3 regions of the Paenibacillus sp. MY03 genome follow, and region 1 is predicted to be linked to each of the others. Evidence: predicted binding sites of a transcription regulator. Region 1 holds the regulator's gene; each other region holds the start of a gene.

Region 1 (2,273 bases):
ATGGAAGCCAGCGCGGTATACCGCTATCGATCGCTGCATATGTACGCGGCACCCGTCGATGTTAGCGAACAGCTTCAAAAGTACTTTTTTGACGCCAAAGACAGCATCATTATGACCTCCGCGACATTAACGGTGCAGAAAACCTTCCAGTACGCGGAGGAACAGCTCGGCCTCCTCGGCTATGAGACGCAGGGCAAGCTCAAAACCGTGCAGTTGCCGTCTCCTTTCCGTTACAGGGAACAGGCGCTGGTGATGGTCCCTCGCGACTTCCCGGTGGTTAAGGGCGCATATGTAAACGACTCGTATCTGGATAAGCTGGCGGCTTCGCTCGTCGATGCCGCTCTAGAAACAAAAGGACGAATGCTGGTGCTCTTTACTTCTTATAAGATGCTGAAGCAAGTTCACGAGCTTATGAAAATAGGTCTGGCCGCGGCAGGCATCGGCGTGCTGGGACAAGGGATCGACAGCAGCAATCGGACCAAGCTGACGAGACGTTTCCTTCAACAGCCGGAATCCGTGCTTTTGGGAACGAGCAGCTTCTGGGAAGGCGTCGATATTCCAGGCGAAGCGCTTACCTGTCTTGCCATCGTGAGACTTCCGTTCCAGCCTCCTAATCATCCGCTCCAAGAAGCAAAGGCGGAGCAACTGCAGCGACAAAAGCAGAATCCGTTTATGAAGCTGTCCATCCCGCAGGCCGTCATCCGATTCAAGCAAGGATTCGGCCGACTTGTCCGCACCTCGCAGGACAAAGGCATTGTCATCATCTACGATACGCGCGTTATCGATGCTTATTACGGCAAACATTTTCTCTATTCGCTGCCAGGTCCCAAGATCGAAACGATGTTTACGGATCAGATGGTGCCTCGAATTAGAGAATGGCTGGGAAAAGACAGCACTGCGGCGAGCGAACCAGAAGCTACGAAGGAGGCAACAACTTGAAGCAGACCAAAATATCCGAAGCGGTCGTGCGCCGACTCCCTATCTATTTGCAGGTGCTTAACGAGCTGGACAGCCGCGAGATCCAGACGGTATCCTCGCAGGAGCTTGGGGTTAAGCTTGATCTTAACCCTGCTCAGATTCGTAAGGATCTCGCGTATTTCGGCGAATTCGGACGCAAAGGCATTGGCTACGACGTTGTCTATTTGATCGAAATCATTCGTCAAATACTCAAGGTGAACCAGACGATCAAGGTCGCGCTGGTTGGTGCCGGCAATCTGGGTCATGCCTTATGCAATTACAACAAATATTCCAAGGACAACATGAAAATAACGGCTGTGTTCGACGACCATCCTGCCAAGATCGGAACGAATATCAACAATCTGGTCGTTCAACCCATGAGCGAGCTGGTCGCAACGATTGCGGAGCAAAAAATTCGGATCGGCATCATCACTGTCCCTGCGTTCGAAGCTCAAAACGTCGTAAATCAATTCGTCTCGGCGGGGATAGAAGGCATTTTGAATTTCGCTCCAGCGATTTTGCGCGTACCGGATGAAGTGCGCATTCACAATGCCGATTTCACAAGGGAACTGCTTAGCCTCGCGTATTATTTGAACCATGAAGGAGAAGATTCGGATGAAACAGCTATGGATTAGAAATGGCCTGTTCGTGACGATGGACGACTCGACCCCGGTCATTAAAGGTCATATGGTCATCTCGAACGATACCATTACATATATCGGCGAGCAGGAGCCCGAGCCGCAAAGCTTGTCTGAAAGCGTAGAAAAGCTGGATGGCAAAGGACTGGCTTTCCTGCCCGGACTTATTAATACGCATGGTCATGCGGCGATGTCGCTCCTTCGCGGATATTCGGACGATCAAAATCTGCAGGTATGGCTGGAGCAGAAAATGTGGCCGATGGAGGGCCGTTATGTTGCGGCGGATACGAGAGCCGGCACAGCCCTGGCCATCGTCGAGATGCTTCGTACGGGAACAACGACCTTCCTCGATATGTATGATCGAATGGATGAAGTCGCGAAGGTGACGGAACAATCCGGCATCCGCGGCGTTTTGATGCGCGGCGTTATCGGCCTTTGCTCGGAAGAGGAGCAAAAAGCGAAGCTTGAGGAAGCGATTGCATTCGCTCTGGAGTGGAACGGCAGGGCAGACGGCCGAATTACGACCATGCTGTCGCCGCATGCGCCATATACTTGCCCTCCCGCATATATCGAAAAATTTGTACAGGCCGCCCATGATCATTCTTTGGCGCTTCATACGCATATGTCCGAGTCTCGTGCAGAGGTGGAGCAGAACGTTAGGGATTACGGCGTTCGGCC
Region 2 (2,273 bases), on a different contig from region 1:
ACGGCTATCGCCGATTAACGGCATCTTATTTATTAATTTTGTTCCAATTACCACATTCGTCATTATGGCCTTTCAAGGCTATCAGATCAGCAGCTATGAATTATACGGCACGCTGCTCATTATCTTTGCCTTATTACGGAACAATATGCACCAGAGGAAAACACAGCGGTTAAAAGACAATCCAGCCTATTCCGCTAGCCCTGTAAAAGAACGATCAGAGGCAGCACTCTGATCGTCCTTTTTTTCGATGAAGTTTTCTCGGAATTGGTTTATTTAACTAACAGTCCCGCATCTGTTGTCGGATTTTTGGGTTTGCGATGGAAGAGACGATCAAGCCCTTTGTGCATAAGCGGAAGGACGTAACGATCTAATCCAAAGCGGCCAGCGTTCGTGCCGGCGAAGATGACCATCAATCCAAGAAGCAGAAGCCACGGGTTCGTGCTTACGGTACCTGCGAACATAAACATGAAGTTCATTAAGGCTCCGAAGAATGCGGCGGTAAGCGTTAGTGTACCAAGGATGAGTCCGAGTCCTACCAGGAATTCTCCCCATGGTATAGCGACGTTAATGAATCCAACGTTCGGTAATGCAAAGTGTTCTACAAATGCAGTGTAGGTCGGGTAAACCGCTTCGCCTGTAGCTTTATCAAGCACCGGGTTGTTTACGGCCGCGTTGAGGAAACCCGTTGCATCGAAAGGCGTTGCTCCCGTAATTTTATGCCATCCGGCGTCCAACCATGCGAACCCAACTACGAAGCGAACAATAGTGACTAGAATACCAGCGATTTTATTCTCTCTCCAAAATTTTAACATGAAACTCACTCCCGTTCTTCATTATTAGCAGCGGTATTAACATTGGCGTCAGATTAGCTTCAATCTTGCTGATGGTTGAGATCGTTGTATATGATTCATCAGGATCACCGTCCTCGTTAGTTTCGATTGATGATTGCTTCTTGTTGATGTCTTTATTATAGAACGTAAAAACGGTTGGTATTGTGATTTAAATCACAAAGTTGAGGGGTAACATTTGATCAATTTGTGAATAGATTCACAATGATCGGCGTGTAACGAAACCGACACCAATTGTCACGTACAGCACGTTGCTCAAGAAAGCAGCAGCGGATGACAAAAACCAAGGAGCAGAGCGAGAACAAGCCGCTTAGCCCCTTGGTTTCTTGCATGTTTTATCCTATTTTTCACTTAGCATCAAAGCATTAAGGCTTCAATACGGATACGAGAGTTTCGTTATCCCCGGATATGACCGTCACTTCGGGTGGTAATTTCAGGTCTTTTACGAACAGCGTTTCTCCGATTTCCATCGCGCTGATGTCGAGCTCGACCACGGACGGCAAGTTCTTAGGCAATGCCTCCACTTCCACATAGGGGTCTTCGACCTGCACGACTCCCCCCGACTTTGTTCCAATAGGGCTGCCCAATAGCTTTACCGGAAGCTTCGTACGAATAACTTCGCCTGACTGAACAAGCTGGAAATCGACATGCAACAGCTCGCCGGTCACCGGGTTGCGATGAAGGTCCTCCAGCAATACCGTCAGGGAATGGTCATCTGCCAGCTTAAGTTCGATAAAGCCGGAGCCCCCTTTCTTTAGCCACTTTTCAAATTGCTTGGTGGATATATGAATGATTTCGTTTTCTGCGTGTTTTCCGAATACGACCCCGGGCAAACGACCCTCCCGACGTAAATTCCGCAGTCCGGAAGATTTCAATCGCGGACGTCTTTCTGTATGAATGCATGCAGCCATGCTCTACCTCTCCTTTACATGAGTGATTTTAGCGCTGTAATAGCAGCGGTTGAACCTCCCCGGCACGGGGATAAATAGAGAAACATAGCATCACAACCTCCATGTCCTTTCGGATAGATAGACATACATTAAATGTAAAAACCCGCAAATACAGACCAAGGCACCCCACTCCGAAGAGTGGAATGCCTATGGGTTTCATTCACCATATCATAGATTGTCAGCCGTGTCGATACGCTCCGGCAAAGGTTTGTTATCCGAAAACAAATCCGGATTATCCTTGAGCATATCCGTAATGACCTCCGCCACCAAAGCTGCATCACATACCCTAACGACGGCATCGCCCAACCGCCCTTTATACATCGCTCCCTTGCGTTCAAGCACTTCATCCACTTTCCAAAAATGCTCGGACCACGATAACCCGCAATGTCTGCGGGAAGGCACAGGGATTTCGGTTCCATCAGACAAAACCGTATACAGCATCTCGTGATCATCCGTTAGTCTCCCGGGTATATCC
Region 3 (2,273 bases), on a different contig from region 1:
ATCCTCTATCGAGGGCCTTCAGAGATGCGCGACCGCGTTTAGAGGGAGGATTTATCGCCCAATCGAACAAGCCTCTTCCCGCGAGAAGAGGCTTGTTCCTTGTTCAAGAAGCAGCGTAAGGGGTTCTGTTCATTCAAGTCTATCTTAATTCGGCAAGAGCAGGGAATAACAAATTGTTCTCCAGATGTACATGGGTAAACATATCGCTCTCCAGCTCCTCCAATTTACGGAACGTGATCGTATAAGTCATACACGCATCCTCGGGAAGCGCATAGCCATTTGTTGTCTCGCGCATGCGGCTAAGGAGGTCACCCGCCTCGTCGTGCTCAGCCTCAAGAGTATCCAGTACTTGGAGCGCAGCTTGCAGCATGCTTGCAGATCCCTCTTCTTCGGCCTTGCGGATCGCCGGAAACAATTGCTGCTCCTCCTTGTTCAGATGCTCCAGCAATTCCGCGCTCAATTGATGATATAGGACTTGCAGCTCCTTAAGCTCCGGATGGCCCTCGCCGTGCACCCGAGCAACCTTATTGACGAAATCACGTAAAACAGGAAGCTCTTTGCGCAGAAAATCATGATGTTGAAGAATAATATGCTCGGTTAATTTCGTCAATTTCCGATCATCCTGCTTCCAATCCAAAGGCCATGCCGGCCGCGATTCGGTGCAAACCTTGTTAAGTCGAAACAAAACCTCTTCCTCATCGAGTCTCCTCTTTCGAACCGCATCGTATAAGGTTTGTTTGCCTCCGCAACAGAAATCGATGCCGAGCTCCTTAAAAACGTTACTTGCTTGAGTATATTGCGCGACGATATCGCCAAGCCGCTGTTCGCTTTGAATTACGGTTATCATACGATTCATCCCCTTCATTCATTAGGTTCGTCTTAATTATAATGAACCATTGCATTGAAAGGTTGTGATACCAATCACATGACTTGCGGCGATTCGTTGAACAGAAGTTGCGATAATTCTCCTATTTTCCGAACTCGGAGCGAATTCGGACATCGTACAGGTCTTCCGTGAATACCCACTTGTCTTTATTCTCCTTGTACCAGTCCCTGTACCATTGCTCCACCTGAGCCCCGTCCCCGTCCTCCCAGGCCTTGCGGGCATCTTGCACGGCTTGTTCGGCCGAATAGGCTTCGCCGCCTAGAATCGCCCGATTCCATATATCGAGAATGGCGCGTTCGGCATTGGAATCAATAAATTCGATCTCATTCGGCAATGCGGGCATATACCGATCAAGCGTAAATCCAGCGTAGGGACGTTCGGGACTGATATACAGCCCGAGCGCTTCGTTCAGCAGGTCATCCACTTCCCGGTCGAACGGCTTGTTCAGATCCAGATCCTGCTTGTACTTCTCGAATTCAGTCGTATGGTATTGCGGCCCGATTGTGCGGAAGTCGCCGAGCCAAGACACCTCTTTGTCGTACTTGTCCTTGTCGATCGTCACCGGAACGCCATTGTCCATCCGGTAATGCACGCCTTCGAGTCCGTACTTAAACGTTGCTTCCGTCGCTTCCTTGCTCATGAAGTCGATATATCGTATGACGCTGGCCGGATCGTTCGCCTTCGCATTGATAACGCCGCTAAGCTGGAAGGGGGGATTAAATTGCGCGCTGAATTGTCCAAAGGGACTTGCGGGCAGCGCGATCGGCGCAATAACGGCTTCCGGGACGTTGCTGCGAAGCCGCGCATATGCATCGTAGATCTCCTTGGCGTTACCAGCGAACGCATAAAGTCCGATTTTGCCCTTTAAGAAATCCTGCTCCGCCTTTCTTCCATTTTTGTCCGTCAAATAATCCCTGTCGATCGCATCCGCATCGAACAATGCTTTTTTGAACTGCAGCGCCGCTTGCGCCCGTTCCCAATCGCGTACGATCTCTCCGTCCTCCAGTACCCAGTTCGTATTCTGGAACATGCTGTTGATCACATCGGGCGCGAATCCGCTCATGTTGATGCCCTGCGTATCGTCCACCCCGTTGCCGTCCGGATCCTGCTTCGCGAACGCGATCGCGATCCGAAGCAGCTCTTCCGTCGTGCGCGGCGCGTCAAGCTCCAGCTTATCCAGCCAATCTTCCCGAATGAACAAATACGTGAACGGGAAATACCCCTGCACCCTTCCCACGGCATACATATGCCCATCGGGTTGCGTGGACAGCTTCTTCAGGATCGGAAATTTCTCGAGCACTTGCTTATATTCGGTACTGTAGGTCTCGATCAATTCGTCTATCGGCATGATCTGTTTCTGGTTGTCGGAAGCCGTATAGAGCTTGAA

Evidence for each region. Region 1 encodes Rex, which represses fermentation and respiration genes when NADH is low (regulators of the CRP and FNR family bind a similar motif). Its sites were predicted from a motif close to TTGTGAAATATTTCACAA; they were not measured.
Region 2: a site for Rex is predicted at 1,036-1,053, ahead of B1748_RS13035 (DoxX family membrane protein). Genes of this name have one in related genera too.
Region 3: a site for Rex is predicted at 910-927, ahead of ric (iron-sulfur cluster repair di-iron protein). Genes of this name have one in related genera too.

Annotation. Positions count from the first base shown of each region.
Region 1 covers NZ_MXQD01000006.1:12,746-15,018, reverse strand. The annotation lists gene dinG (ATP-dependent DNA helicase DinG) at 1-939, shown strand, start outside; gene B1748_RS05890 (redox-sensing transcriptional repressor Rex) at 936-1,592, shown strand; gene B1748_RS05885 (amidohydrolase) at 1,567-2,273, shown strand, end outside.
Region 2 covers NZ_MXQD01000011.1:85,496-87,768, forward strand. The annotation lists gene B1748_RS13030 (DMT family transporter) at 1-232, shown strand, start outside; gene B1748_RS13035 (DoxX family membrane protein) at 270-812, opposite strand; gene B1748_RS13040 (50S ribosomal protein L25) at 1,214-1,759, opposite strand; gene B1748_RS13045 (AAC(3) family N-acetyltransferase) at 1,967-2,273, opposite strand, start outside.
Region 3 covers NZ_MXQD01000002.1:134,705-136,977, reverse strand. The annotation lists gene ric (iron-sulfur cluster repair di-iron protein) at 140-847, opposite strand; gene B1748_RS02240 (type 2 periplasmic-binding domain-containing protein) at 969-2,234, opposite strand.